DNA from 3 places in the Nocardiopsis sp. iso_25 genome. Region 3 is predicted to be linked to each of the others. Evidence: predicted binding sites of a transcription regulator. Region 3 holds the regulator's gene; each other region holds the start of a gene.
The links. The regulator HrcA, encoded in region 3, represses chaperone genes, less so after heat shock. The targets are predictions, from matches to a motif close to TTGGCACTCTCNNNNNGAGAGTGCCAA.
Positions count from the first base shown of each region.

Region 1: the regulator HrcA is predicted to act here: its motif matches at 5,685-5,711, upstream of AC0VX6_RS24445 (FmdB family zinc ribbon protein).
Region 2: the regulator HrcA is predicted to act here: its motif matches at 2,241-2,267, upstream of groL (chaperonin GroEL).

Region 1 covers NZ_CM149667.1:5,678,371-5,688,245, reverse strand. The annotation lists gene AC0VX6_RS24475 (FAD-dependent oxidoreductase) at 69-1,349, opposite strand; gene AC0VX6_RS24470 (TetR family transcriptional regulator) at 1,447-2,049, shown strand; tRNA gene AC0VX6_RS24465 (tRNA-Arg) at 2,274-2,346, opposite strand; gene AC0VX6_RS24460 (D-alanyl-D-alanine carboxypeptidase family protein) at 2,767-3,873, shown strand; gene AC0VX6_RS24455 (MscL family protein) at 3,934-4,341, opposite strand; gene AC0VX6_RS24450 (SAF domain-containing protein) at 4,447-5,103, opposite strand; gene AC0VX6_RS24445 (FmdB family zinc ribbon protein) at 5,305-5,667, opposite strand; gene AC0VX6_RS24440 (5-formyltetrahydrofolate cyclo-ligase) at 5,887-6,531, opposite strand; gene galU (UTP--glucose-1-phosphate uridylyltransferase GalU) at 6,689-7,627, shown strand; gene glp (molybdotransferase-like divisome protein Glp) at 7,764-8,996, shown strand; gene moaC (cyclic pyranopterin monophosphate synthase MoaC) at 9,135-9,644, shown strand; gene AC0VX6_RS24420 (MogA/MoaB family molybdenum cofactor biosynthesis protein) at 9,637-9,875, shown strand, end outside.
Region 2 covers NZ_CM149667.1:5,817,344-5,827,218, forward strand. The annotation lists gene AC0VX6_RS25030 (Uma2 family endonuclease) at 1-213, opposite strand, end outside; gene groL (chaperonin GroEL) at 444-2,075, opposite strand; gene AC0VX6_RS25040 (ABC transporter permease) at 2,480-3,307, opposite strand; gene AC0VX6_RS25045 (ATP-binding cassette domain-containing protein) at 3,304-4,275, opposite strand; gene AC0VX6_RS25050 (PadR family transcriptional regulator) at 4,450-5,070, opposite strand; gene AC0VX6_RS25055 (GNAT family N-acetyltransferase) at 5,154-5,636, opposite strand; gene AC0VX6_RS25060 (ubiquitin-like small modifier protein 1) at 5,768-6,046, opposite strand; gene thrC (threonine synthase) at 6,216-7,475, opposite strand; SAM riboswitch class I at 7,489-7,630, opposite strand; gene AC0VX6_RS25070 (alpha,alpha-trehalose-phosphate synthase (UDP-forming)) at 7,914-9,350, shown strand; gene AC0VX6_RS25075 (GrpB family protein) at 9,427-9,875, opposite strand, start outside.
Region 3 covers NZ_CM149667.1:1,674,408-1,684,282, reverse strand. The annotation lists gene AC0VX6_RS07350 (prolipoprotein diacylglyceryl transferase) at 1-156, shown strand, start outside; gene AC0VX6_RS07345 (16S rRNA (uracil(1498)-N(3))-methyltransferase) at 290-1,027, opposite strand; gene dnaJ (molecular chaperone DnaJ) at 1,024-2,163, opposite strand; gene hrcA (heat-inducible transcriptional repressor HrcA) at 2,168-3,181, opposite strand; gene AC0VX6_RS07330 (DUF3097 domain-containing protein) at 3,363-4,202, shown strand; gene AC0VX6_RS07325 (DUF4870 domain-containing protein) at 5,452-5,781, shown strand; gene AC0VX6_RS07320 (DUF4870 domain-containing protein) at 5,829-6,461, shown strand; gene hemW (radical SAM family heme chaperone HemW) at 6,538-7,770, opposite strand; gene AC0VX6_RS07310 (LacI family DNA-binding transcriptional regulator) at 7,976-9,049, opposite strand; gene AC0VX6_RS07305 (glycoside hydrolase family 13 protein) at 9,146-9,875, shown strand, end outside.

The DNA of each region.
Region 1 (9,875 bases), 2.7 Mb from region 3:
GCCGGGCCGGACGCCCGCCGGCGCGCCGTGTCGCCGGCCGACCGCCGTCCGCCGGGATCGCGCGCCCGTCACCCGTCCGCGGCGGCGTGCCGCTCACCGGCGCGCCGTATGCCGCGGCGGACGAGGCCGCGCACGCCCGGGAGCAGGACGGCCCGGATCGCCAGGTCGTTCATCCACACGTGCGCGCGGCTGGAGGGGGCGTACTGGCGCGTCCCCCGCCGGGCGAGCGCCTGCCGCCTGAGGGTCTCGGGGCGCAGGCCCGCCTCCCACCGCGCCAGGGCGCCGGTGACGTCGCCGCCGTGCCGTTCCAAGGCGTCGCCGAGTCGGTCGGCTCCGCTGAGCGCGAGGGCCGCGCCGTACCCGGCGAACAGGGAGGGGCACCAGGCCGCGTCGCCCAGCAGCACGACCCGGCCGCGGCTCCACCGGTCCGCGCGGACCTGGCTGACGGAGTCGAAGTAGGTGCCGGACGGGTCGGCGCGCAGTCGGCGGAGCACGTCGGGCACGCCCCCGCCGAGGTCTCCGAACGCCGCGGTGAGCGCCTGGACCGGTCCCCGGGCCAGTTCGGCGTCCGGATCCGCGCAGCGGTAGGCGAAGAAGGCCGAGGACCGGCCCGGACCGAGGTTGACGACCGCCGCCGTGCGCCCGGGCCCGATGAACGTGGTGCCGGTCCCCTCGGGCACGTCCTCGGGGAGCCGGTCGAGCGGGAGCGCGCCCACGACGTGGTCCAGGTCGACGCGGAAGTCCTCCTCCGGGCCGAACACGGCGGCGCGGACGCCGGAGTGCAGCCCGTCGGCGCCGACGAGCAGGTCGGCGCGCTCGGTGGTGCCGTCGCTGAGCCCGACCCGGACGCCGTCGGCGTCCTGGGCGACGTCCACGGCGGTGGTGCCGAAACGGAAGGCCGCGGTCCCGCGCACGGCCTCGTACAGTGCCGCTTCCAGGTTCTCCCGGAACACGGTGAGCGCCCGGTCGCCGAGGGCGGCCCTGGCGATCTCGGGAGGGACGGCGAACTTGCGCCGGCCGTCGGCCCTCACCAGGACCGTGGAGAACAGGCCGAGGTCGCTGTCGGAGAGCACGGGGACGAGGCCGAGGTGTTCGGCGGCGTCGTAGCCCCACCCGACCAGGTTCACCATGTAGCCGCCCCTGCGGCGGGCCGGGGCGCGCTCGACCACGAGCGTCTCCCAGCCGGCCCGGTGGAGCCGCAGGGCGGTGGCGAGCCCGGCGATGCCCGCGCCGACGATCACCGCCCGCCCCGGGGGCGGGCCGCCGTCTCCGCCACCGACACGCTGGGAAGAGTCCCCGCCGTTCGTCACCGCGACCTCCGGACCACGTTGGTATGAGCAAACGTTCATACAAGTATGAGCATGTGTTCATAATGAGCGCAAGCCGGTTGCCCGCCGCACGGAGGCCGACCGCGACGGGGCCGTCGGAGGACCTAGAATTCCTGGCATGCCACGTGGTGTCGCCATTCCCGAACTCAGGCAGCGGCTCTTCTCCGCGGTCGAGCGGGTGATCGTGCGGGAGGGGCCGGGCGGACTCAGCGGCCGGGCCGTCACACGCGAGGCCGGTGTCGCCACCGGGCTGCTGTACGCCCACTTCGCGGACACCGACGACTTCCTGGCCGCCTACGCCGTCGACCGGGGCTTCCAGGTCGGCGCCGGGGCCGCGTCCCTGCCGGGACGCGCCGGTACGGGCACGGTCGCGGACAACCTGGCCGAGGCCGTGCTGGCGACCCCGCCGACGGTCCTCCTGGCGCTGGCCAGGCTCATGGTCTCCCGGCCGGAGCTGGCCGGACGCGTGCGCGAGGTCCTCGGCGACCGCACGGCCGGTCTGGAGGCGGTCGAGGCCGCGGTCGCGGACTACCTCGGCGCGGAGCGGCGCCTGGGGCGCCTCCGCGGGAGCGCCGACCCCGGGGCCCTGGCGCTGGCCGTGGTCGGCGCGGTCCACCACCTGGTGCTCACCGGCGCGGAGGAGTCCGTGGTCCCCGACAGGATCCGGCGGACGGTGGCCGCGCTGGTCGCGGGTTCCACGGAGGCGGCCGACCGCCGGTAGCCGCCCGTGGGGGCCGTGACGGGCCCCGGAACGCGCCGTACGGACCCTGGGAGAACCAACTGCAACCCCCGAGGCGCGGCCTCGCGTTGTAAGGGCTCGCTCCGCCCACCTCGCCGATCTGCTCGGCCCCAGCCACAGGGGGCGCCTCGGGGGGTCTTCCCCCGGAAAGCATCGCGGGCTGCTGCGAGCCGGTCGAAGACCGGCGGGCAGCAGCCCGCGCTATGCGGCCCCGGCAGGATTCGAACCTGCGGCACCCGCTTTAGGAGAGCGGTGCTCTATCCCCTGAGCTACGGAGCCATGGGTCCGGCGCGGGTATGTCTTACCCCGTCACCGGACCAAGCCTAACCCAGGATGGACGTGGATAGGGTGTCGGTCCGCCTCCGGCGAGGGCGGTTGGGGGACTCTGCGTGCATGGCGGAGTACGCTGACCTACGATTGGTTGTCCTGGTGCGGTGTGACGTTGTTCATGACGCATGTCGTGTTATGGCCGCATATGTACCGTCGATAACGACGGGTGAGCGGGCTCGGCGTTGACCGGCCCGGCGGTGACCAGGTGTTTCACCGAAGCCCGGAGCAGAGGGCGGCGGGGCGGGGTGGGGCCCGTCCGCGACCCGCTCCGTCCGGTGGACCGATCTCGCGTGGCCGCATGTGGACATGTAGTACGTTGCCTTGCGGTCACGGGTAGGTGTTCGAGGAAAAGCAGCCGGAGGATCATTCGTGCCGTTCACTTCTGATGCGGCGCGGCGCAGGTCCCGCGTACCGGGTGGCGGCGGGGCGCTCACCGCCTTCGCCCTGTCCTACCGGGTCCGCTTCGCACAGGCGCTGACGCTCACGCTCGTCACCGCGCTCCTCGTGGCGCCGGTGCCCGTCGGCGTGCTGGAGCCCGCCGAGGCGAGCCTGGAGGAGTTCCGAGAGAGGGCCGAGACCGCCTCCCAGGAGCTTGAGGAGGCCAACCAGGACCTCGTCGACCGCCAGGAGGCGTTGGAGGACGCCCAGACGGAGCTGGTCCAGACGATCTACGACCTCCAGCAGACCGAACTCGAACTCAACGAGATGCGCGAGCCGCTGGCCCAGCTGGCCAGCACGCTGTACAAGCAGCCCGACGGCGGCATGCTCGCCGTCCTGGCCTCGGGGTCGCTCACCGAGGACCTGCAGACCCAGTCCTACGCGGCGAAGATCTCCGAGGACAACCAGGCGCTCATCCAGGACGCCACCGACCTGCGCGAGGAGCAGGTCGAGCTGGCGAGCCAGGCGCAGGAGCTGCAGACCACCACCCAGCTCGAACAGGTCGAGCTGGCCGCGGACATCGAGGCCCTGCGCGAGCGGTCCGAGCAGACCACGAACGAGCTGGTGCAGGAGCTGGAGGACCGCGGCATCGACCCGGAGGCCTACATGGCCGCCGGGGACTGCGACCCGGACGCGGCCGCCAACGCCCAGGGTGCGGCCAACGGCCTGCTCCCGGCCAACTCCCTGTGCGACCTCTACGACGACAAGAAGCTGCGTGCCGACGCGGCCGTGGACTTCCTCCAGCTCAACGCCAGGTACGTGGACGAGTACGGCGAGAACATCTGCATCACCAGCGCCTACCGCGACCTGCCCAACCAGCACCGGGTCTACGGACAGGTCGCGCCGGGCTTCGCGGCCGTCCCCGGCACGAGCAACCACGGCCTGGGGCAGGCGATCGACCTCGGCTGCGGCATCCAGAACTACCGTTCCGACCGCTGGCTCTGGATGGAGGCCAACGGCGCCGAATTCGGCTGGCACCACCCGGCCTGGGCCAAGTCCAGCCCCTTCGAGCCCTGGCACTGGGAGTACACCGGCTGACCCGCGGCGTCTTTCAGGGGGCGGTCCCGCACGGGGCCGCCCCCGGCGCGTCCCACCGCCTCAGGCGGCGGTCTCGGGCACCACCTCGCTGGTGCAGTGGGCGCAGCGGGACGCCTTCTTGCTGATCTCGCTGAAGCAGTGCGGGCACTCGCGGGTGGTGGCCTCCTCGGCCTTGACGAAGCGCTCCACCACCTTGGCCACGGGCAGGACCACGAAGAAGTACAGGATCGCTGCGGTGATCAGGAACGAGATCAGCGCGTCGACGAACGCCCCGTACAGGAACCGGCTCCCGTTGATCTCGAAGTAGAGGTCGCCGAAGGTGGGAACCCCGCCGAAGATGCCGATCAGCGGGGTGATGAACCCCTCGGTGAACGCGGTGATGAGGTTGGCGAAGACCGCGCCGATCACGACCGCGACCGCCAGCTGCACCAGGTTGCCCTGGAGCAGGAACTTCTTGAAGCCTTGCATGGATACAAGCCCTACATACTCGTGGTGTCCGTACGGGCGCCGGAGCGGGATCCCCTGGTGGGAGCCCGCGGCGCCCGGCCAGCTTTGCCCACTGGAGGTCGCCGGTCAACCGCGGATGGTGATGGACAGCCGCGAGCCGGCCGCGTGGCCCGCCAGGCTCCTGGCCTCGACGGGCGTGGCGGCGACGACGATCAGCGCGCCGCCCTCCCCGCCGCCCGAGGACTCCTCCTTCGGCAGTGCCAGGACGGGGCGGTCGCTGACCACCTCCACGGCGGGGCCCGCCCGGGCCGGCGCGAGGTCGTCGGCTCCTCCGGCGGCGAGGACGTCCACCCGGCTGCCGGGGGAGAGCAGGCCCACCGCGCCGGGGTCGGCCACCCGCACCGGGACGGCGACCAGGCCGGGGCCGTAGGCCCGCGCGGGAGGGTCGGCGAGTCGGGCGTCGGTGATCACCTCCCCCCGGCGCACCGGGGCGTTGAGGCGCAGCCCGGCGGTCGCGGTGTCGGCCGCGAGCGCGCCGCCCGGCACGGACCCGGCGGGCAGGTCCCGGGCGGTGAGGTCGCCCTCGGCGAGGGGGTCCGCGGCGCCGAGGTCGCGGGAGGCGACCAGGACACGGGTGACGGGCACGGGCGGAGGGCGTACGGCCAGGACGGCGCTCAGGAGCGCGGCGGCGGCCAGGAGGGCGGCGACGGCGCGCCGGTGCCGGTCCAGGAGCCGGATGAGCGCGCGACGGTGCCGGTAGGGGAGGGGTGCGGAGTTGGTCATACCCCCAACGCTAGGCCGCGGAGGGGCCGTTCGGAGGTTGTCCACAGGCCCGATCGCGCGGGCCGCGCACCGGGTCGGACCGCTGGGGGGTTCGGAGGGGGAGGCGCGGGGCCGTCAGCGCCTCGTCGCGTCCGCCGGGGCCGGACGTGCCGCGCGCCGCCGAGGGGTCGGCGGCGCGGTGGCGGTCAACGGCTCGGCGGGTCAGCTCGTCGCGGCGGTGGCGCTGGTGCTGGCGGCCTTGCCCGTGGTGCTGCTGCCGGTGTCCGAGGAGGAGCTCTTGGTGTCCGAGGAGGCGGAGGACGCGGAGGAGGAGTCGGTGGAGCCCGAGTTCCCGCTGTCCTTGCTCTCGGAGGAGCCCGAGCCGGTCAGCACGGAGCTGTTGGAGGACTTGCCGCTGTCGGTGCGGTAGAAGCCGGAGCCCTTGAAGACGATGCCCACGGCGGAGTACACCTTGCGCAGGCGGCCCTCGCACTCGGGGCAGACGGTCAGCGCGTCGTCGCTGAAGCTCTGCACGACCTCCATCTGGGCGCCGCACTCGGTGCACGCGTACTGGTACGTAGGCACTGTTCGGGTCCTCCTTGCTGGCACTCTCGCCCGTTGACTGCTAAATAGTACGCGCTCGCCGACCGGAGCCGTGACAGGGCCTCGCCCGCAGGGACAGGCGCGGGGGCGCGAACGGCCGGGCGCCGGGCGCCGCCGGAGCGCGACCGCCAGCGACAACGCCCCCGGCGCCCGGGTTAATCCCGCCCGCGTCCTCCGTCCCCGCGGCCCGGCCGCTTCCGCTCAGCCCCTCCGGCTCAGCCGCTCCCGCTCGGCCGGTCCGCCCGGCCACACGCCCGCGCCGAGGACCCGCACCCCGCCGGACGGGGTGACCACGGCGTCCACCGGCCGGTCGTGCGGCTCGGCGGGCAGAGACTCCACGAACTCCTCGTCGTGGACCAGGGCGATCGCCGGTGCGTGCGGGCCCTTGCGGGCCAGCGCGCGGTCGTAGCACCCTGCGCCGCGCCCCAGGCGCGTCCCCCGCCGGTCCACGGCCACGGCCGGGCAGACCACGGCGTCGGCCCGGGCCAGCGCGTCGGGCCCGTAGCGGCGGCCCACGGGCTCCAGCAGCCCGTGCCCGGCCGGGGCCAGGGAGTCCGGCCCGTCGAAGGCGGCCCAGTCCAGCTCGCCGCCGGGCAGGAACACGGGCAGCAGCACGTAGGCGCCGCGCTTCCACAGCGCCGCCACCAGCTTGCGTGTGTCGGGCTCGCCGCCCACGGAGTAGTAGCAGGCGACCGTCCCGCCCATGGCCAGCCACGGGACGTCCAGCAGCGCGTCGCGGACCGCCGACCCGGCCCGGGCGCGCTCCTCGGGACCCCGGGCGCGCCGCCGCTCCAGGAAACCCCTCCGCAGATCGGCCTTGGCCCCACGCAGTTCGCTCTCGCCCATGGCCCCAGTGTGGCACCGCCCCGAACCGGCCGGTTGCCCCGCGCGGTGAACACGCGGTGGCGGGCCGCCCTCCGCGGTCCGAAACGATCCGTACTTCTTGGCGCCCTCCTGTGTGTGGAGGCGCGGAGACGGCCGACCGCTGGCCTAAAGTGCCGACATGAACGACTCCACCGACCAGAAGCGACCCTCCGGTTCCGTGTCCGTCACGAAGGCGGTCGTACCCGCCGCGGGCCTGGGCACGCGCTTCCTGCCCGCGACCAAGGCCACGCCCAAGGAGATGCTGCCGATCGTGGACAAGCCCGCGATCCAGTACGTCGTGGAGGAGGCGGTGGCCGCCTCCCTCCAGGACGTCCTGATGATCACGGGTCGCAGCAAGCGCTCCATCGAGGACCACTTCGACCGGGCCTACGAGCTGGAGGAGGCGCTGGAGGCCAAGGGTGACGACGCCCGGCTCCGCTCGGTGCGTGAGTCCAGCGACCTCGCCCAGGTGCACTACGTCCGCCAGGGCGAGCCGCGCGGTCTGGGCCACGCGGTGCTGTGCGCGGAGGCGCACGTGGGCGACAACCCCTTCGCCGTCCTGCTGGGCGACGACCTCATCGAGTCCGCAGACCTGCTGCGCCGCATGATCGAGGTGCGCGAGCGCCACGGCGGCAGCGTCGTCGCCCTCATGGAGGTGGAGCCCGAGCAGGTGTCCCTGTACGGGTGCGCGGGCATCGAGCCCACCGACGAGGACGACGTCGTCACCGTCACCGACCTGGTCGAGAAGCCCGCCCCCGAGCAGGCGCCGAGCCGCTGGGCGATCATCGGCCGCTACGTCTGCGACCCGGCGGTCTTCCCCGTCCTGCACGAGACCCCGCCCGGCCGGGGCGGCGAGATCCAGTTGACCGACGCCCTGCGCGAGCTGGCCCGGCGCAAGCCCGAGGACGGCGGCACGGTGCACGGCGTCCTCTTCCGAGGCCGCCGCTACGACACCGGCAACAAGGCCGACTACATCCGCACGGTCGTGGACTTCGCCTGCCGCCGCCCCGACCTCGCCGACGAACTGCTGCCCTGGCTGCGCGACTTCGTCGACCGCGCGCAGGCCCAGCGCCCCTGACCGGGGACCCGGGGCGCCCCGACCGGGGCCCGGCGCGCCGCATATGGGGCCGGACGCGGCAAGAATGGGGCGTGAGCCGTCTCCTGAGGGAGGGGAGGCGGGGCCACCACAGGAACCGCGAACCGGGAGGAACCCCGTGAAGAGCGTCGAACAGCACGTCGCCGACGTCCTGGCACTGATCCCCGAGCCCGTGCCGACCGAGCTGGACCTGCTCCAGGCACACGGCGCCGTGCTGGCCGAGGCCGTCACCTCGCCCGTGTCGCTGCCGGGCTTCGACAACTCGTCCATGGACGGGTACGCGGTGCGCGCCGCGGACCTGGAGTCGGCCTCGCCGGACAACCCCGTAAGGCTGCCGGTCGTGGCCGACATCCCGGCGGGGGACCCCTCCCCGACGGCTGTCCTGCCCGGCAGGTCCGCCCGGATCATGACCGGCGCGCCCATGCCCTCGGGGGCGGACGCGGTGGTCCCGGTCGAGTGGACCGACGGCGGCACGGCCAGCGTGACCTTCGACCGGCCGGTGAAGGAGGGCAACGCCGTGCGCCGCGCGGGGGACGACGTCACCGCGGGCGCCACCGTGCTGCGGCCCGGCGTGCGCGTCGGCCCGGGGGAGATGGGCGTCCTGGCGGCCGTCGGGCGCCGCTCGGTGCCGGTCTACGCCCGCCCCCGCGTGATGGTGCTCTCCACCGGTGAGGAGCTGGTCGAGCCAGGGCGCCCGCTCGGCCCCGGCCAGATCTGGGAGTCCAACAGCTTCATGATCGCCGCCGCCGCGCGCGACGCCGGGTGCGAGGTGCACCGCCACGGGTTCGTGGGCGACCACCCCCAGACGGTGCGCGACACGTTGGACGACCTGCTGGTGCGCGCCGACGTCGTGGTGACCACGGGCGGCGTGAGCATGGGCGCCCACGACGTGGTCAAGGAGGTGCTCACCCGCGAGGGCACCGTGGAGTTCGTCCAGGTGGCGATGCAGCCGGGCAAGCCCCAGGGCTTCGGCGTCATCGGCCCGGACCGGACCCCCATCATCACGCTGCCCGGCAACCCGGTGAGCGCCTTCGTGTCCTTCCAGGTCTTTGTCCGTCCCGCGCTGCGCCGCCTGCGCGGGCTCGACCCCCGGCCGCTGCCGAGCATGCGCGCCCTGCTCACCTCGCCGGTCACCTCCCCGCCCGGGCGACGCTCCTTCCTGCGCGCGGTGCTGGAGGAGTCCCCCTACGGCCGCGACGCCGAGTCCACGGTGTCCCCGGCGTCGCACCAGGGCTCGCACCAGCTGTCCGCCCTGGCCGGGGCCAACGCGCTCGTGGTGGTGCCCGAGGAGGTGACCGAACTGGCCGCGGGCAGCCGCGTCGAGGTGGTGCGCCTGCCCGAACCGGCCTGAGCCGCGCCCGCCCGGGTCCGCGGACCCGGGGACCGGGGGCCCCGGGAGTGCCGTACGGTCGTGGTGGCGCGCTCCGGCGCGCCCGGACGGGGCCGACCGGCCGCGTCCCGCGTTCCGAGCGGAGGAGTTGGCGGGCCCATGACCGACACCCCACGGCGGGAGGGGGCCGACCACCCCTCCGGGTTCACCCACCTGGACGGGTCCGGCGCCGCCCGCATGGTCGACGTCTCGCAGAAGACGGTGAGCGCGCGCACCGCCACCGCGTCGGGGCGGGTGCTGCTCGGCCCCGGGGCCGTCGCCGCCCTGCGCGGGGGAGAGGTGCCCAAGGGCGACGCCCTGGCCGTCGCCCGGATCGCCGGGATCCAGGCGGCCAAGCGCACCCCCGACCTGGTGCCCCTGTGCCACCCCATCGCCGTGCACGGGGTGGACGTGGACCTCACCGTCGTGGACGCGGGCGTGGACATCCGTGCCACGGTCCGCACCGCCGACCGCACCGGCGTGGAGATGGAGGCGCTCACCTGCGTCATGGCCGCGGCCCTCGGACTGGTGGACATGGTCAAGGCGATCGACCCGGCGGCCGAGGTCACCGGGGTGCGCGTCGAGGAGAAGACCGGCGGCAGGAAGGGCCACTGGAGGCGCGGTGACTGACGCCGGGGCCCTCACCCCCCGCGTGGCGGTCGTCACTGCGTCCAACCGGGCGGCGGCGGGAGTGTACCCGGACCGCTCCGGGCCGGTCGTGGCCGAGGGGCTGCGCGGGATCGGCTGCGCGGTCGTGGGACCGTGGGTGGTCCCCGACGGCGAACCCGTGGCCCGGGCCATCGGCCGCGCTTTGGACGAGCGGCTCGACGCCGTCGTCACCACCGGGGGGACCGGGCTGAC
Region 2 (9,875 bases), 2.6 Mb from region 3:
GCCGTCGGGGAGGGCCAGAAGCAGTGCCCGGTGCACCCAGGACGCGATGATGTTGTGGGGCATAGACGGGGGGGCCACGAGTACGACTCCGTTGTCATCGATGATCTCGGCCCGCCAACCGTCGGGCACGTCCAACTCTTGCCAGGTGTTCAGCAAGTAGTCCCATCGAGACAAGCCCACCACCGGGTCGGCTTCCGTCATAGCCAGACTCATTTCGCTTTGCACCTCCGAACAGGAACTGTAACGCTCCGTGTTCCCGTCCGCCCGACACTTCGCAGAATAGCCCCGGCTTTCCGCGAACGACAGTGCCGCCCGCGCCTGTTTCGCCCGGAAAAGGCGAAACCGGGCGACCCCCGAAGGGGCCGCCCGGTCGTCGCGGGCGAGGTCGCGTATCCGGACCTCAGACACCTGCGGGCCCGGGGGCCCGAGGTCTCACGGACCTGTTAGAAGTCCATGCCGCCCATGCCACCGGTCGGGTCGCCGGCGGGAGCGGCGGCCTTCTCCGGCTTCTCGGCGATGACGGCCTCGGTGGTCAGGAACAGACCGGCGATGGAAGCCGCGTTCTGCAGAGCCGAGCGGGTGACCTTGGTCGGGTCGATGACGCCGTCCTTGAACAGGTCGGTGTACTCGCCGGTGGCGGCGTTCAGGCCGAACCCGGGCTCCAGGTTCTTGACCTTCTCCGCCACGACGCCGCCCTCGAGGCCGGCGTTGATCGCGATCTGCTTGAGCGGCTCGGCGATGGCGCGGCGCACGATGTCGGCGCCGATGGCCTCGTCGCCCTCCAGCTCCAGCTTCTCGAAGGCCGGGACGCTGGCCTGGAGCAGGGCGACACCGCCGCCGGGCAGGATGCCCTCCTCGACCGCGGCCTTGGCGTTGCGGACGGCGTCCTCGATGCGGTGCTTGCGCTCCTTGAGCTCCACCTCGGTGGCGGCACCGGCCTTGATGACGGCCACGCCGCCGGCCAGGCGGGCGAGACGCTCCTGGAGCTTCTCGCGGTCGTAGTCGGAGTCGGTGCGCTCGATCTCGTTGCGGATCTCGTTCACGCGACCGGCGATCGCGGTGGCGTCACCGGCGCCGTCCACGATGGTGGTCTCGTCCTTGGTGACGACGATCTTGCGGGCGCGGCCGAGCATGTCGAGCTCGGTGCTCTCCAGCTTGAGGCCGACCTCCTCGGTGATGACCTGGCCGCCGGTCAGCACGGCGATGTCGCCGAGCTGGGCCTTGCGGCGGTCACCGAAGCCCGGGGCCTTGACGGCGACGGACTTGAAGGTGCCGCGGATCTTGTTGACGACCAGCGTCTGGAGGGCGCCGCCCTCCAGGTCCTCGGCGATGACGACCAGCGGGCGGCCGGCCTGGAGGACCTTCTCGACGACCGGCAGGAACTCGTTGTTGTTCGAGATCTTGGAGTTGACGATGAGGATGTAGGGGTCCTCGAGGACCGTCTCCATGCGCTCCAGGTCGGTGGCGAAGTAGGGCGAGATGTAGCCCTTGTCGAAGCGCATGCCCTCGGCGAGCTCGAGCTCCAGCCCGAAGGTCTGGCCCTCCTCGACCGTGATGACGCCTTCCTTGCCGACCTTGTCCATGGCCTCGGCGATGGTCTCGCCGATCTGGGGGTCGCCGGCGGAGATCGAGGCGGTGGAGGCGATCTGCTCCTTGGTCTCGATGTCCTTGGAGAGGTTGCCGAGCTCCTCGTTGATGCGCGCGACGGCGGACTCGATGCCGCGCTTGAGGCTGATCGGGTTGGCGCCGGCGGCGACGTTGCGCAGGCCCTCGCGAACGAGCGCCTGGGCGAGCACGGTGGCGGTGGTGGTGCCGTCACCCGCGACGTCGTCGGTCTTCTTGGCGACCTCCTTGACCAGCTCGGCCCCGATCTTCTCCCACGGGTCCTCGAGCTCGATCTCCTTGGCGATGGAGACACCGTCGTTGGTGATCGTGGGGGCGCCCCACTTCTTCTCCAGGACGACGTTGCGGCCCTTGGGGCCGAGCGTGACCTTGACGGCGTCAGCGAGCTGGTTCATGCCGCGCTCGAGGCCGCGACGGGCCTCCTCGTCGAACGCGATCAGTTTGGCTGCCATTGAGTTCTTGTCCTCCCGTGACCGGGCTGATACGCGATGGGACGAGGCATGCGCCCGCGACGGACGACCGCGGAACCTCCCGGCAACCCTGCTGCCGGGAGCCGCGATCTCGCAGCCTCGATCCGGTTAGCACTCAGTGAAGGCGAGTGCTAACCAGTTCCCTTTTTAGCACTCGCCCCCGGCGAGTGCAAACGATGTGGTCACGATTTCCCGTCCCGGCATTTCCCCATCTACCTGCACAAACACCGCATGACATGCGGGTTTTCCGCGCTGAGCGGACGGAGCCGCGCACCGGTTCCGACCTCTCCCGGCGCGCGGCTCCGGCCCTGTTCCACTGCCCCCGGCCGGGCTTCGCCCCCGGCTCCGGCCGGACCTCGGCCCGACCCGCGGCAGCGGCGCCCGGGTCAGGAGCTGAGGCGGCGCATCGCCCGCGACCCCCCGGCCAGCGCGGCGACCGCCAGCACCACCGCCACGGCCCAGCCGACGGCGACCGAGGCGTCCCACTGCCCGGCGAACAGGGCGCGTTCGGCGTCCACCACGTAGGCCACCGGGTTGGCCCGCGAGAGCGCGTACAGCCACGGCGGCGCCAGCTCCATCGGCAGCAGCACGCCGGACAGCAGCATCAGCGGCATGATCAGCGTCTGCACGATGGGCGCGAACACGTAGGTCTGCTTGACCGCCAGGGCCGCCAGGTAGGACAGCGTGGCCAGCCCGGCGCCCAGGACGGCGAGCAGGAGCAGCCCCACGACGGCGCCCGCCAACGACGCCTGGAACCCGAGCGGCACCACCAGCACGAGGATGAGCACCATCTGCGCCAGCATCATCACCACGTCGCGCAGGACCCGCCCCAGCAGCAGCGACACCCGGCTCACCGGGGTGGCCAGCAGCCGCTCGTGCGCTCCGGAGGACATCTCCGGCAGCAGCCCGAAACCGGCGAACCCGGCCGTGAACAGGCCGAGCATCACCAGCAGGCCGGGGACGAACCACTGCCACGGGTCCTGCCCCTCGGCACCGGCCAGCCCCGTCAGCAGCGGCGCGAACAGCACCAGGTACAGCACCGGTTGCAGCATGCCGAAGAACAGCATCAGCGGCCGGTGCAGGAACGGACGCATCTGGCGGGCGAAGACGGTCACGGTGTCGCGCACCGGGCCCGGCTCCCGCACCGCGGTCGCCCCGGCCGTCCGCGTCCCGGCCTCCTCCGCCGGGGTCGCGGTCACCTCGTGGGAACTCATGCGCCCTCCTCCCTCAGGCTGCGTCCGGTCAGGGTCAGGAACACGTCGTCCAGGGTGGGCCGCTGCACCCGGACGGAGAGCAGCGGGACACCTGCCGCGTCCAGCCCGCGCAGCAGCTCGGGCAGCACGGTGTCCCCGCGTTCCACGCGCAGGCGCACCTCGGCGTCGCGCCCCGCTTCCGCGAGCACCTCCGCGGTCCCGGCGGAGGGCACCCGTTCGGCGACCTCGGCGGCGGTGCGCGCCAGTTCGGCGTCCGGCACGGTGAGGGTGACCAGGTCACCGGAGACCTTGCCCTTGAGCTCGTCGGCGGTGCCGTCGGCGATGACCCGACCGTGGTCGATCACCAGGACCCGCTCGGCCATGTCGTCGGCCTCGTCGAGGTAGTGGGTGGTGAGCACGACCGTGGTCCCCGTCCGGTCGCGCAGCCGGGTGATGTGCTCCCACAGGTTGGCGCGGCTGTGCGGGTCGAGCCCGGTGGAGGGCTCGTCCAGGAACAGCAGCCCCGGCTCGTGGATGAGCCCCATGGCGATGTCGAGGCGCCTGCGCTGTCCGCCGGAGAGCTTGGTGACCTCCCGGTCGGCGGCGGCGCCCAGCTCCAACTGGTCCAGGAGCCCGTCGGCGCGGCGGCGCGCGGTGCGCCGGTCGAGCCCGTACAGCAGCCCCTGCGTGTACAGCTCCTCCCTGGCCCGCTGGTCCTCTCCGGCGCCGTGCCCCTGGCCGACGAAGCCGATCCTGCGGCGCACCTCGGCGGGCGCGGTGCGGACGTCGTGCCCCGCCACCACGGCGGTGCCCGAGGTGGGTTCGAGCAGGGTGGTGAGCATGCGCAGCGTGGTCGACTTCCCCGCGCCGTTCGGTCCGAGCAGGGCGACCAGCTCGCCCTCGGCGACGTCGATGTCGACGCCGCGGACGGCCTGGACGACCTCCTTGCCGACCCGGAAGTCCCGGGTCAGCCCACGTGTGTGGATCATCCCTCTCCTTATTAAAACTTGAGTACGAGAGAGAGTGTGCACCACCGGACGAGATATTCAAAGTTTAATAAGAACCTGGCCCGCGCCCCCGGTAAGGCGGCCCCGGCGACAGAGGCCCGCACGGGCGGGGAGAGCCGAGGCTGCGGAGCCGACGGGAGCGGACGGGCCGCCGGGTCAGCGGTCGCGGGCGACCGTCCCCGACGCCGGGGGCGGGCCGAAGGCCCCAGGCCTTGGGGGCAGCCCGAAAGCATCGGGGCCGTCGTCGGCCATGGTGTACTCCCCGGCCCGCAGGGAGGCGGCGAGTTCACGCGTCCAGCGGGCCTCGGCCCCGATCGTGCCCCGCCACAGGACGAAGAGTTCGCGCACGTGCGCGGGCTCGCCCCAGCCCTCGGAGGGCCGCAGATCCTCGTCGGTCCTCTCCAGCAGCTCCAGGCGCTGTTCCAGCAGCGCGACGACCTCCGCGCGCGGCAGGGCGGGCATGAGGGTGACCGCCGCGAAGAGCATCGCGGGGTCCCCCCTGTGGGACAGCCCCCGGCGGATGAGGCGGTGGAGTTCGGCCTCGCCCTCCTCGGTGATCGCGTAGGAGACGCGGTCGACCACCTCGTCCCCCTCGGCGACGAACTCGCGCAGCCTGCCCTCTTGGGAGAGCTTGCGCAGGGCGTGGTAGATGGAGCCCCACTTGATGTTGGCCCAGTGCTCCGTGCCCCAGTCCAGGAGCTGACGGCCCACCCGGTACCCGTGGGCCTGCCCCTCCATGCGCACCACACCCAGGACCAACAGCCGCGTCGCCGACATCTCCACCCTCGTTCGACCGGAATCCCCTCCAGCCTACGAGCAGGAACGGGGCGGTGCGGCGGGCCGGGACGGGCCGCTCGGCATCACAGCTTGCGGAAGTACCGCACGACGGGCAGCGCGGTGTAGCCGGCGCGCTCGTAGGTGGCGCGGGCCGGGGCGTGCCCGTCGTCGCCGCCCGTCTCGACCATGGCCACCATCGCGCCCTGCTCGCGGATCCAGTCGGTGGCGGCCCCGGTCAGCGCCGTCCCCACGCCCCGCCCCTGGTGGTCGGGGTCGACGGCGAGCAGGTGGATCTCCCCCATGTCGTCCTCGGGCAGCATCCTGGCGGTGGCGAAGCCCGCGACCGCTCCGTCGGCCTCGGCGACCCACACGCGCTGGTCCCCGGAGTCGACGCTCCCGGCCACCTCGTCGTACTGGCTGCGCCGCCAGTCCGGGACCAGGGCCGGGTAGACCTCCTCGCCCAGGACCCGGCGCAGCGAGGCGTGCACCGGTTCCCACGCGCGCAGTGCCAGAGCGATGACCGCTTCCCTGTCGGACTCCCGGAACAGCCGGATCTCGATGCCCATACGCCCAGGCTAGGGAGCGGCGGTCACGGGCGCACCGGGTTTTCCGGAGCGCCCTGCCACGCGGGTCGCGGAGGACGGCGAAGGGGCGGCCCGGCGCCCTGTCGCGCCGCGGCCGCCCCTCACGGCGGGGCTCAGCAGCCCCCGGCGACCGCCGGGATGATGGAGACCTGGGCGCCGTCGGCGACCTCGGTCTGGAGGCCCTTCTCGAAGCGCACGTCCTCGTCGCCGATGTAGACGTTGACGAAGCGGCGCACCTTGCCGCCGTCGTCCAGGATGCGGGCGCGGATGCCGGGGTAGTTGGCCTCCAGGTCGTCGATGACCTCGGCCAGGGTGGCGCCCTCGGCGGTGACCTCGGAGGCGTCGTTGGTGTAGGTGCGCAGGATGGTGGGCACGCGGACGCTGGCGCTCATGGCGGACTTCCTTCTCGTGGGAGATGACGGGTGGTCGGGGCAGCAGGACCCGAATCCTGTTGCCTGAGGGGCTCCGCCGGAGACACCACTGCGCTCCTTCAACCCGATTCCCGTTCTCCGGGCGCCCGAACACGGGCCGAAGCGAAGCGGAGGCCCCGAAGGACGCTGGCTAGGCCAGACCGGCGTCGGTGAAGGCGCTCAGCGACGGCTTGATCGTGGCGCTCACCCCGGCGTCGACGGCGTTCAGGGTCTTGAGCCCGTCGCCGGTGTTGAGCACGACCGTCTCGGCCTTGGGGTCGAGCCTGCCCTCGCGGACGAGCTTGCGCAGCACGCCGGTGGTGACGCCGCCCGCGGTCTCGGCGAAGATGCCCTCGGTGCGGGCGAGGAGCTTGATGGAGTCGACGATCTCGTCGTCGCCCACGTGCTCCACCGATCCGCCCGTGCGCTTGGCGATGTCCAGCACGTAGGGCCCGTCGGCCGGGTTGCCGATGGCCAGCGACTTGGCGATGGTGTCGGGCTTGACCGGCTGGATGACGTCGATGCCCTTGTCCCAGGCCTGCGCGACCGGGGAGCAGCCCGTGGCCTGGGCGCCGAAGATCCGGTACGGGCGGTCCTCGACCAGGCCGAGCTTGACCAGTTCCTGGAAGCCCTTGTCGATCTTGGTGAGCTGGGAGCCGGAGGCGATCGGGACGACGATCTGCTCGGGCAGGCGCCAGCCGAGCTGTTCGGCGATCTCGTAGGCCAGCGTCTTGGAGCCCTCGCCGTAGTAGGGGCGCAGGTTGACGTTGACGAAGCCCCAGCCCTCGCCCACCGGGTCGCCGATGAGCTCGGAACAGAAGCGGTTGACGTCGTCGTAGTTGCCGTCGATGGCCACGACCTTGCCGCCGTAGACGGCGGCCATGACGACCTTGGCCTCCTCCAGCCCGGCGGGGATGAACACGCAGGACTCGAACCCGGCGCGCGCGGCGGCCGCGCCGACGGCTCCGGCCAGGTTTCCGGTGGAGGAGCAGGACAGGGTGGTGAACCCGAAGGTGCGGGCGGCCTCGACGGCGATGGCGACCACGCGGTCCTTGAAGGAGTGCGTGGGGTTGCCGGAGTCGTCCTTGACGTGCAGGGAGTCCAGGCCCAGCTCGGCGGCGAGGCGGTCGGCGCGCACCAGCGGGGTCAGGCCGGGGGCCATGTTGGGCAGCTCGGCGACGTTGGCCGGGACGGGCAGGAGGGAGCGGTAGCGCCAGATGCTCTTGGGGCCGCTCTCGATGTCGGCGCGGGTGACGGTCCCGAAGTCGTAGGCGACCTCAAGGGGGCCGAAGCAGAACTCGCAGGCGAACCGGGGGGTGAGTTCGTAGCGCTCGCCGCACTCGCGACAGGAGAGCGCGGTGCCGGGGCCGAAGGAGCGGGCGGCGGTGGGTTCGGTGGCGGCAATCGCCATGGCGAGGCGTCTCCCCTCATCTTTCCTGGCGGACACCTTGTCCCCAGGCCGGAGTTGGCACCTGTCCCAGCCGTCCCGCGGGTTCGCGGGTGTCACGTGCTGGAATGGTTGCCGGGGCTTCGCAGGGCCGGTCCCTCCACCCCTCTGGATGAGCAATATGAAGTTTTGTGCTGGTCCTGTCGGATCCGCACCGCAACTGTAACGGAGGTGCCGACCGGTTTTCCACGCCTGGTGACCCGGGTAACACGAAACGGCTCACATGGTGAGACGGCGCTGGTCCGGGCCGGTGGGGCGCGCCCCCGGCGCGGCGGCCGTGTGACGCGCACCCCCGCTGACCCGCGCGGGGTTTGGGGCGGCTGTCGACAGGCGAGACATAAGGTGCGACCCCCTTTCACCACCGCCCCGCCCCGACCGCTTTTTCTCCGAGAGGACCACCACGTGGACAAGGCACAGATCCTCATCGCCTCCAACAGAGGACCCGTGTCCTTCTCGACCGCCGACGACGGCTCGCTGGAGCACCGGCGCGGCGGGGGCGGACTGGTGTCGGGAATGATCTCGGTCGCCACCGAGATCGACAGCATCTGGGTGTGCGCCGCCCTGTCCGACGCCGACCGGCGGGCCGCCGCGGAGGCGCCGCAGGCCCGGCTGGACCAGGCCCACGACCTGGACGGCATGCGGGTCCACATGCTGGACATCCCCCGGCAGACCTTCGACGGCGCCTACACCGGAGTGGCCAACTCGACCCTGTGGTTCGTGCAGCACATGCTGTACGACACCCCCAACAAGCCGTCCTTCGGCTCGCACTTCCGGCGGACGTGGGAGGACTACACCGCCTACAACAACGCGTTCGCCGAGGCCCTGGTGGCGGGCGCCGCCGAGGGCGCCCGCGTCGCCGTGCAGGACTACCACCTGGCGCTGGTGCCGCGGATCCTGCGCGCGCGCCGCCCCGACCTGCGCATCGCCCACTTCTCGCACACCCCGTGGGCTCCCCCGGAGTACTTCCGGATGCTGCCCGGGCAGGTCGCGCGCGAGCTGCTGGAGGGCATGCTGGGCGCGGACCGGCTGGGCTTCCTGAGCCCGCGCTGGGCGGAGGCCTTCCTGCGCTGCTGCGAGGAGATCCTGCGCGCGAAGGTCGACTTCGAGCGGCGCACCGTGGAGCACGGCGGCCGGGTGGTCGGGGTGGGCGTGCACGCCCTGGGCGCGGACGAGGAGGGGCTGCGCCAGAGCGCCGCCGACCCGGCCGTGGCCTCGCGCCGGAGCACCCTGAGGGACGCGGTCGGCGACACGAGGCTGATCGTGCGGGTGGACCGCACCGAGCTGTCCAAGAACATCGTGCGGGGCCTGGAGGCCTACCGCGAGCTGCTGACCGCCCGCCCGGAGTGGCGGGGGCGGGTGACCCACCTGGCGTTCGCCTACCCGAGCCGGGGCGACGTGCCGGAGTACCGGGAGTACACCGACGCGGTGCTGCGGACCGCCAAGGAGATCAACGAGGAGTTCGCGACCCCGGAGTGGACGCCGCTGATCCTGGAGGTCAACGACGACTACCCGCGTTCGCTGGCCTCGTTCCAGATGGCCGACGTGCTGCTGGTCAACCCGATCCGGGACGGCATGAACCTGGTCGCCAAGGAGGGCCCGGTCCTGTCGGAGCGGGACTCGGTGCTGGTGCTGTCGCACGAGGCGGGGGCGGCCGACGAGCTGGGCGGGCACGCGCTGCTGGTCAACCCCTACGACACCGTGGAGACGGCGGAGGCGCTGCACGAGGCGCTGTCGATGCCCGCTGAGGAGCGGCGCAGGCGCAGGGAGCGACTGGCCGAGGCGGCGGTGGCGCTGCCGCCGCGCCGGTGGTTCCAGGACCAGCTGCGCTCGCTGGGCTGAGCCCGCAGGGCGGGGGCGTGTCCGCCGTCGGGAGACGGTACACGCCCTCGGCCGCGGCCCGGTCGGCCGGAACCGGTCAGTCGGCGGCGCCCCTCCCGGCGTCCGCCTCGGCGAGGAGCTGCCGGACGATGCCGCTCTTGGCGTCGGCGTAGTCCTGGATGCGGTCCCAGGTCCGCCCCACCAGCTCGCGCTTGACCGCGGTGTAGCGCTCGCGCGCTTCGGCGTCGGCGATGAGGTGGTCGCGGAAGCGGCGCATGCGCTCGGCCTCCTCGCACCCCCGGCTGAACACGTGCAGGTTGAGGTTGACCTCGGAGCCCTTGAACACCCGGTGCTCGTACCAGTCGGGCTCCCTGATCACCAGGGAGTACCCGGCGGCTTCGAGGTCGGGCAGGTAGGCGGCCTCGTCCGAGGAGTCGGCGACGAGGAGCAGCAGGTCCACGCAGGGTTTGGCGGCGAGGCCGGGCACCGCGGTGGAGCCGACGTGCTCGAAGAGCAGCACGCGGCCGCCGAGGGCGGCGCGGATCC
Region 3 (9,875 bases):
GGCGACAACGGCGGCGGGAGCGGCGGGGAGGAGCCCTCCGGCGGCGGTGACGGCACCGGCGGCGAGGGCGGCGGAACCGGAGGCGACGGAACCGGCACGGGCGGCACCGGCACCACCGGGGGCGACAACGGCGCCAAGACGGCTCCCAGCAGCTGACACGCCCCTCCGGGGCGGCCCGTCGCACGTCGGGGTTGGTCCCCACGCGCGGGAGCTGTCCGCAAGAGCATGTGAGAGGCGCCCGGACACACGTCCGGGCGCCTCTCACGTGTTCGGGGTCGGGGCGTGCGCTCTACCAGCGGCCGGTGCGGGACTGGAGCACCGACAGGGCGGCGACCCCGGCGGTGGAGGTGCGCAGCACGCTCGGTCCCAGCAGCGCCCGGACCGCGCCCGCGGCGTCGAACGCCTCCATCTCGGCGTCGGAGAAGCCGCCCTCGGGACCGACCACCACGACGACTCCGGCGTCCCCTTCCGCGGGCAGCTCCAGCTGCGACAGGCGGCTGGCGCCGTCCTCGTGCAGCACGACGCCCAGGTCCGCCCCCGCCAGGAGGCCGACCACGGCGGCCCGGTCGGCGAGGTCGGCGACCTCGGGCATCCGCGCGCGCCGGGCCTGCTTGGCCGCCTCGCGGGCGGTCGCACGCCACTTGGCCAGCGCCTTGGCGGCGCGGTCGCCCTTCCAGCGGGTGACGCAGCGCTCCGCCGCCCAGGGCACGACCGCGTCCGCTCCGGCCTCGGTCATCATCTCCACGGCCAGTTCGCCCCGGTCGCCCTTGGGCAGTGCCTGGACCACCGTCAGGCGGGGGCGGAGCGCCGGGTCCTCCCGGCGCTCCACCACCGCGCAGACGATGTGGTCGCGTCCCACCGCGGTGACCGTGCAGCGGACGCGCAGGCCGCGTCCGTCGGAGAGGTCGACGGTCTCGCCCTCCCGGATGCGGCGCACCACGGCGGCGTGGCGGCCCTCGGCGCCGTCCACCGTCACCCGGTCGGCCGCCAGGGCGGCGGCCTCGACCAGGAAGACCGGCGGTGTCACTTGGCGCCGAAGGCGTCGCGGATCTTGGAGAAGAACCCGCCGTGTCCGGGGCTGAAGCGTCCCGGGGTCTGGTCCTCGCCGCGCAGTTCGGCGAACTTGCGCAGGAGGGCCTCCTGCTCCTCGTCCAGCCTGCTCGGGGTCTCCACGTCCACGCGGATGCGCAGGTCGCCCCGGCCGCCGCCGTCGAGGTGGCTGACGCCCTTGTTGGGGAGGGTGATGACGTGGCCGGAGTTGGTGCCCGGGCGCAGGTCGATGTTCTCGGTGCCGTCGAGGGTGTCGAAGGCGAAGGAGGCGCCCAGCGCGGCGGCCGTCATGGGGACGGTCACCGTGCAGTGCAGGTCGTCTCCGCGGCGTTCGAAGGTGGGGTGCGGGCGCTGGATGATCTCCAGGATGATGTCGCCGCGCGGTCCGCCGTTGGGGCCGACCTCGCCCTCCCCGGCGAGCTGGATGCGGGTGCCGTCGTCGACGCCCGCGGGGATCTTGACGGTGCGGGTGACCTTCTCGCGCACCCGGCCCTCGCCCGCGCAGTCGCCGCAGGGGTTGGTGATGACCGAGCCCTGGCCCGAGCACTGGGGGCAGGGGCGGGAGGTCATGACCTGGCCGAGGAAGGACCGGGTGACCTGGGAGACCTCGCCCTGACCATGGCACATCTCACAGGTGGTGCGGTGCGAACCGGCCGCCGTCCCCTCGCCCTGGCAGGTCTCGCACAGGATGGCGGTGGGGAAGGTGATCTCCTTGCTGACCCCGAACGCGGTCTCCACGAGGTCGAGTTCGACGCGGATCTTGATGCTGCGCCCGCGGCGGACCCGCTCCCGGGGGCCGCGCCCGCCGGGCTGGCCGCCGCCGAAGAAGGCGTTCATGATGTCGTCGAAGGCGAACCCGCCCGCGCCGCCGAAGCCCCCGGCCCCGCCGCCGCCGGGCGCGTAGGGGTCCTGGCCCATGTCGAACATCCGGCGCTTGTTCTCGTCGGAGAGGACCTCGTAGGCCTGGGTCACCTCCTTGAAGCGCTCCTGGGTTGCGGGGTCCGGGTTGATGTCCGGGTGGAGTTCGCGCGCGAGCCGCCGGTAGGCCTTCTTGATCTCGTCCTTGGACGCGTCGCGACGCACTCCGAGAACCTGGTAATAGTCTCTGGCCACTGGGTTACTGTCCTGCCAAAATCTGTCCGACATAGCGAGCCACGGCGCGTACTGCTCCCATCGTCCCCGGGTAGTCCATCCGGGTGGGTCCCACCACACCGATCTTGGCGAGCGACTGGTTTCCCACACCGTAGTCCGCCGACACGATGGAGGTGGACCTCAGGCCCTCGTGGAAGTTCTCCGCGCCGATGCGCACCGTGAGCATCGACGGGTCCTTGGCCTCTCCCAGCAAACGGATGAGGACCATGTTCTCTTCCAGCGCCTCCAGGACGTCCCTGAGGCTGGCGGCGAAGTCGACGGCGGCGAGGTTGGCCGTCCCCGCGAGGACGATCTTCTCCTCGTGCCGTTCGACGAGGCTCTCCAGCAGGACGGAGAGGACCGACACCGCCATCTGGCGGTGTTCGGGCGGCACCTGCGGAGGCAGGTCCTCCACCGCGTCGGGCACGTCGCCGAGGTGGCGTCCGGCGATGGCCCGGTTCAACATCGCGCGCAGGTCGTTGACGGCGGCCTCGTGGACCTCTCCCAGGCCGTCGATGACGCGCTGCTCGACCCGGCCCGTGTTGGTGATCACGACCATCATGATCCGCTGCCCCCCGAGGGGGACCAGTTCCACGTGCTGCACCGACGAGCGGGTCAGCGACGGGTACTGGACGATCGCGACCTGGCGGGTGAGCTGCGCGAGGAGCCGTACGGTCCGGGCGACGATCTCGTCGAGGTCCACGGCGCCGGTGAGGAAGGACTCGATGGCGCGCCGCTCCGCGCTGGAGAGCGGTTTGACCGAGGAGAGCCGGTCGACGAAGAGCCGGTACCCCTTGTCCGTAGGAACGCGTCCGGCACTGGTGTGCGGCTGCGCGATGTAGCCGTCCTCCTCCAGGGCGACCATGTCATTGCGGATGGTCGCCGGGGAGACGCCGAGCCGGTGACGGTCGGCCAGGGCCTTGGAACCCACGGGCTCGTTGGTGTTGACGAAGTCCTCGACGACGGCACGCAGGACCGCGAGCTTGCGCTCATCCAGCACTCGCCACCTCCTGGCACTCCATGGTCCTCAGTGCTAAGTCTATGCCCGGCCGCAAACCCTGACGGTTACCCGCGGTCGGCCGGGCCCCGGCGCGGCGGTGCCGCCCCTGTCCCCGCCGGGCCCGCGGCGCGCGTCGCGGCCGCCGGGGCGCCGGCGCGCGCCACCAGTAGACTGCACGACCGTGGCTACCAAGGGAACCGGCCGTTACGGCCGCGACGTGCTCGCCGGGGACTGGCGCCGCCCGAAGAAGAAGGCGGTCCGCGAGGTGCCCCTGGAACGGGAACTGGTCGTCGAGGACGCCGGGGAGGCGTTCTGCGGGGCGGTGGTGGCCTGGGACAAGGCCACCGTCACGCTGGAGGACCGGCACGGCCGCCGCCGCGTGTTCGACCTCGCCCCGGCCGCGTTCCTGGTCGACGGCGAGCCGGTGACCCTGGTGCGCCCCGCCCCGGCGGCGCGGGGTCCGCTGCGCAGCGCCTCCGGGTCGGTGGCGGTGCCGGGCGCGCGGGCGCGCACGGCCAGGGAGAGCCGGATCTACGTGGAGGGCGTCCACGACGCCGAACTGGTGGAGAAGGTCTGGGGCCACGACCTGCGCGTGGAGGGGGTGGCCGTCGAGTTCCTGGAGGGGGTCGACGACCTGCCCTCGATCGTGGCGGAGTTCTCACCCGGGCCCGGCAGGAGGCTGGGCGTCCTGGTGGACCACCTGGTGCCGGGTTCCAAGGAGACGCGGATCGCCGAGCGGGTACGCGGCGAGCACGTGCTGGTGGCCGGGCACCCCTACGTCGACGTCTGGCAGGCGGTCCGGCCGGGTTCGGTGGGAATCGGGGCCTGGCCCGAGGTGCCGCGCGGCGTCCCCTGGAAGGAGGGGGTCGTGAGCGCCCTGGGCTGGCGGATGGAGACGGGAGAGGCGTGGCGCCGGATCCTGGGGTCGGTACGTACCTATGCTGATCTGGAGCCGGCTCTGCTCGGCCGGGTGGAGGAGCTGATCGACTTCGTCACCGGGCCGCACCCGGACGCTCCCTAGCGAGCGCCGCGCGCGGGGGGAGCGGCAGGACCTAGGATTTGACCCGGGCGAGGCTCCGGTCCCCGTGTCCGGTGCCGAGGTCGCCCGCCTCCGGCCCGCGCGGTCGTCGGTACAGCACGGTAGTACAGGAACCTCCCTCTCACCAGCGGAGCCAAGGAAGAGCATGAGCCAGACCCCGACGAACCCCCCGCCCCCGGAGGATCCCCACCGGGGACAGCAGCCGGACCACGGGCAGGACGGGCAGCAGGAGTACGGACAGCAGCCCCCGCAGCCGGAACCCGGCCAGGAGCCCGCCTACGGGCAGCCGTCCGGGGCGCAGCCGCCCTACGCCCCGCAGCCCGGCCAGGACCACGGCCAGCCGCCCTCGGGGGCGCAGCCCGCCTACGGCCAGCCCTCCGGCGCGCAGCCGCCCTACGCCCCGCAGCCCGAGCAGGGCTACCAGGGCTACCAGGGCTACGGCCAGGCTCCAGGAGCGCAGCCCGACTTCGCACCGCCGCCCGGCGCGCAGTCCCCGTACGCTCCCCAGCCCGGCCAGGGCCAGCCCGCCTACGGCCAGCCCTCGGAAGCGCATTCGCCCTACGCTCCGCAGTTCGAGCAGGGGCAGCAGGGCTACGGCCAGGCCTCGGGAGCCCAGCCGGGTCACGGGCAGCCCTCCGGCGCCCAGCCCGGGTACGGCCAGGCCTCGGGGGCCCAGCCGGGCTACGCCCCGCAGCCCGGGTACGGACAGCAGCCCGGATACGGCCAGCCGCACCCCCAGCAGGGCGAGTACGGACAGCCCTCGGGCGGACAGCAGCAGCCCGGTTTCGCCCCGCCGGAAGGGGCCCCCGAGCAGCCCGGCTACGGGCAGCAGGCGGCCTACGGCCAGGCCCCGGGGGCGCAGCCCGCCTACGGCCAGCCCTCCGGCGCGCAGTCCCCGTACGCCCCGCAGCCCGACCAGGCGCAGCAGGGCTACGCCCAGGCTCCGGGAGCGCAGCCCTCCGGCGCCCAGCCGGGTTACGGGCAGCCCTCCGGCGCCCAGCCCGGCTACGCCCCGCAGGCCGGTTACGTCCCACAGCCCGGGTACGGACAGCAACCCCACGGCCAGCCCCAGCAGGGCGAGTACGGACAGCCCCAGCAGGGTGTCTACGGCCAGCCCGTCCCGGGCCAGCAGCAGCCCTACCCGGGCGCCCCCGCGGCGTACGGGCAGCCGGGTGTTCCGGGCCAGCCCCAGCAGGGCGCCCCGGGCGGCGACAACAGCACGCTCGTGGCCATGCTCGCCCACCTTTCGGGCTTCGTGATCGCCTGCCTGGGCTGGATCCCGCCGCTGGCCATCTACTTCGCCAAGCGCAACCAGTCGCCGTTCGTGCGCCACCACGCGTCCGAGGCGGCCAACTTCCAGCTCACCCTGCTGATCCCCTACCTCTTCGCGTGGGTGGCCTTCATCGGCCTGGGTATCTTCTTCCCAGAGCTGTCCTGGATCGGATCCCTCCTGGTCGCCCTGATCTGGGTCGTCGCTATCGTGTTCGGCGTCCTGGGCGCCAACGGCGCCAACAAGGGGACGTGGTACCGCTACCCGGTGAGCATCCGCCTGTTGAAGTGATCCGCTCCCGCACGCAGTCCGAGCGCATCCGCACGAAGGAACCCAACATGTCCTATCCCAACAACCCTCCCGAGGGCCCCTACGGCCAGGGTCAGCAGCCCGGCCAGGACTCCGGCGGTTACCCCTCCCAGCACGGTTACCCCACCGGTGGCCAGCCCGGTTACCAGCAGGGCGGCTACCCGCCCCCGCCCGGCCAGCCCGGCTACCAGGAGCAGTCCGGCGGGTATCCGGGCCAGCCCGGCGGCTACCCCGGCCAGCCCGGGTACGAGCAGACCGGCGGCTACCAGTCCCACCCGCAGGGCGGTTACGGCCAGCCCCCGCACGGCGCCTACGGCCCCTCCTCGGCCACGACCGGCCAGCCCAGCCCCGACGAGCGCCAGATGGCGATGTTCGCCCACCTGGGCGGCGGCATCATCGGCTGGCTCGTGCCGCTGATCATCTTCCTCGTCAAGAAGGACGAGTCGCCCTTCGTCCGCAACCAGGCCGCGCAGGCGCTCAACTTCCAGCTCCTGATCCTGATCGGCTACCTGCTCTCCAGCGTCCTGATGATCGTCATCATCGGTTTCCTGACCTGGTTCGTCTGCTGGATCGCCGCCGTCGCCCTCGGCATCATCGGCGGTGTGGCCGCCAACCGGGGCGAGTGGTACCGCTACCCGTTCAACGTCAGCTGGATCAAGTAGTCCGGCGCTTCGGCGAACGCGGGGGCCCGGCCGTCGGCCGGGCCCCCGCGTCGTGTCCGCGCCCTGCAGGAGGGGCTCAGGTGAGGTCGCGCACCACGGCGTCGGCGAGCAGGCGCCCGCGCAGGGTCAGGGCCGCGCGGCCCTCCTCGTGGGCGTCCGCGTCCAGCAGGCCCTCGGCGACAGCCCGCTTGGCCGCGTCGCGGCCGTGCGGTTCGAGCAGGTCCAGGGGGCACCCGCCCTCCACCCGCAGCTCCAGCAGGACGCGCTCGAAGCGGCGCTCCTCCTCGGTGAGCACCTCGCGGGCCAGGCCGGGGCTCTGCCCGGCGGCCAGGCGGGCGGCGTAGGCGGCCGGGTGCTTGACGTTCCACCAGCGGGTGCCGCCCACGTGGCTGTGCGCGCCCGGGCCCACGCCCCACCAGTGGCCGCCGGTCCAGTACAGGAGGTTGTGCCTGCTGCGGCCCTGCTCGGTGCGCGCCCAGTTGGACACCTCGTAGGCGCTGAACCCGGCCGCGGTGAGGACCTCCTCGGCCATGAGGTAGCGGTCGGCCATCGTGTCGTCGTCGGGTTCGGCGAGTTCGCCCCGGCGCACGCGGGCGGCCAGGCGGGTGCCCTCCTCGACGATGAGCGAGTAGGCCGAGACGTGGTCGGGCCCGGCGGAGACGGCGGCCTCCAGGGAGGCACGCCAATCCTCGTCGTCCTCCCCGGGAGTGCCGTAGATCAGGTCGAGGTTGACGTGCTCGAACCCGGCCCGCCGCGCCCACTCCACGCACTGCTCGGGGCGTCCGGGCGTGTGGCCGCGCTCCAGCACCCGCAGCACGTGCTCGCGGGCGCTCTGCATGCCGAAGGACACGCGGGTGAACCCGGCCTCGCGCAGCCGCGCGAGGTAGTCGGGGGTAACCGTCTCGGGGTTGGCCTCGGTGGTCAGCTCGGCGTCGGGGGTGAACCCGAAGCGCTCGCGCACGGCGGCGACCACGCGGCCCAGGTCCTCGGCCGGGAGCAGGGTGGGCGTGCCGCCGCCGACGAACAGCGTGCTGACCGGCGGCCGCTTCCCCGTCAGGACCCGGTCGGCCAGCGCGACCTCCGCGATCGCCTGGTCGGCGTAGGTCTCGCGGGAGGCAGTGGCGGTGCCGTCGCGGGAGACCAGTTCCTCGGCCGTGTAGGTGTTGAAGTCGCAGTAACCGCAGCGGGTGACGCAGAAGGGCACGTGGACGTAGAACCCGAGGGGCCGCCCGCCGAGTTCGGCGAGGGACGGCCCGGGCAGTTCGCCGGTGCTCGGTACGGGATCGCCGTCGAGGGCAACGGAAGGCATGCCTCCAGTGTCGCCGACCGGCCGGTGTGCCCTGGTCCCCCGTGTCGGACGCGCGGGGGGCTCGGGGCGGGGTGCGGGTTCGGGGATTCAGGGGCGAGGGCTCAGGGGCGGGGGTTCGGGGGCCGGGAGGCGGGGGTACGGGAGCGGGGGACGGAGAACGGGGCGCGGGGATCGGGTGGTGAGGGCCGTGGGGAGGAGCGCCCGGTCAGACCCTGGGGCGCTCCGCCCGGGCGTGCGCGGGGGCGGCGTCGATCTGGGTGAGGGGGGCGTGGTTCCTGGTGGGAGCGATGGCGGTGGAGCCGCGGACCACCAGCTCGGGGTCGAAGACGTACTCGGTGTGGGAGACGGGGTGTCCGGCGATCTCGTCGCACAGGGCGCGCACGGCGGCCAGCGCCATGGCGTTGACCGGCTGTCTGACGGTGGTCAGCGGGGGGTCGGTGAAGGCGATGAGCTGGGAGTCGTCGAAGCCCACGACCGAGAAGTCCCGGGGGACGCTCAGGCCGCGCTGGCGGGCGGCGCGGATGGCGCCCAGGGCCATCATGTCCGAGCCGCAGACCATGGCGGTGACGCCGCGTTCGATCAGCCGGGTGGCGGCGGCGTGGCCGCCCTCCACGCCGAACAGCGACAGTTCCACGAGGTCCTCACCGTCCAGGCCGTGCTGCGCCAGGGCCCGGTGGTACCCGTCGAGCTTGCGGCGGACCGGGACGTAGCGCTCGGGGCCGCTGGTGAAGCCGATGCGGGTGTGGCCGAGGGCGACCAGGTGGTTGACGGCCAGGTGCCCGGCCTCCCGGTCGTCGCAGGAGATGAAGGCGGCGGGGATGGCGTCGGCGTACCCGTTGACCAGCACGATCGGGAGTCTGCGCGAGACCAGGGCGTGGTAGCGCTCGTGGGGGGCGGTGGTGTCGGCGTGGCGCCCGGAGACGAAGAGGATGCCGGAGACGTTGCGCTCCAGCAGCAGCTCCACGTACTCGTCCTCCGTTATCCCGCCGGGGGTCTGGGTGCACAGCACCGGCGTGTACCCGCGCTGGGCGAGCGCCCCCTCGGCCGCCTGGGCGAACATCGGGAAGACCGGGTTCTCCAGCTCGGGTATGACCATGCCGACCAGTCCCGCGGAGCGCTGCCGCAGCCGGGCGGGGCGCTCGTAGCCGAGGACGTCCAGCGCCGTCAGGACGGCCTTGCGGGTGTCGCTGCCGACGCCCGGCTTGTCGTTGAGCACCCGCGAGACGGTGGCCTCGCTGACGCCTGCGTGCCGCGCGATGTCGGCAAGTCGTGGACCCATGGGCGCAACTCTAGTCGAGATCGTCGTCACATGGCCGAAAATTGGCGGTAATCTTGCGCAAGAAATTGCACTCGTCACAGGGAAGGACCCCCGTTGATGGAGCCTCAGACGCACTGGTGGCGCGACGCGGCGATCTACCAGATCTACGTCCGCAGCTTCGCCGACTCCAACGGTGACGGCGAGGGCGACCTCGCCGGCATCCGCGAGCGCCTCCCCCACCTGGCCGGACTCGGGGTGGACGCGATCTGGCTGACGCCGTTCTACGTCTCCCCGCTCGCCGACGGCGGTTACGACGTCGCCGACTACCGCGACGTCGACCCCCGTTTCGGGACCCTGGAGGACTTCGACGCCCTCCTGGAGACCGCCCACGGGATGGGCATCCGCCTGATCATCGACGTGGTGCCCAACCACTCCTCGTCCGCCCACCGGTGGTTCAAGGAGGCCGTGGCCGCCGAGCCGGGCGGACACGCCCGCTCGCGGTACGTCTTCCGGGACGGCAGGGGACCCGACGGGGAGGAGCCGCCGAACAACTGGAAGTCGATCTTCGGCGGCCCGGCCTGGACCCGCCTCAAGCGGCCCGACGGCACCCCCGAGCAGTGGTACCTGCACCTGTTCGACCCCGAGCAGCCCGACTTCGACTGGACCAACCAGGAGGTGCACGACGAGTTCGACGACGTGCTGCGCTTCTGGCTGGACCGGGGCGTGGACGGGTTCCGCATCGACGTCGCGCACGGCATGGTCAAGGACCCGGCGATGCCCGACATCGCCGAGGGCGCCAAGGCCGACATGCTCGACGGCAGCACCTCGCTGCCCTACTTCGACCAGG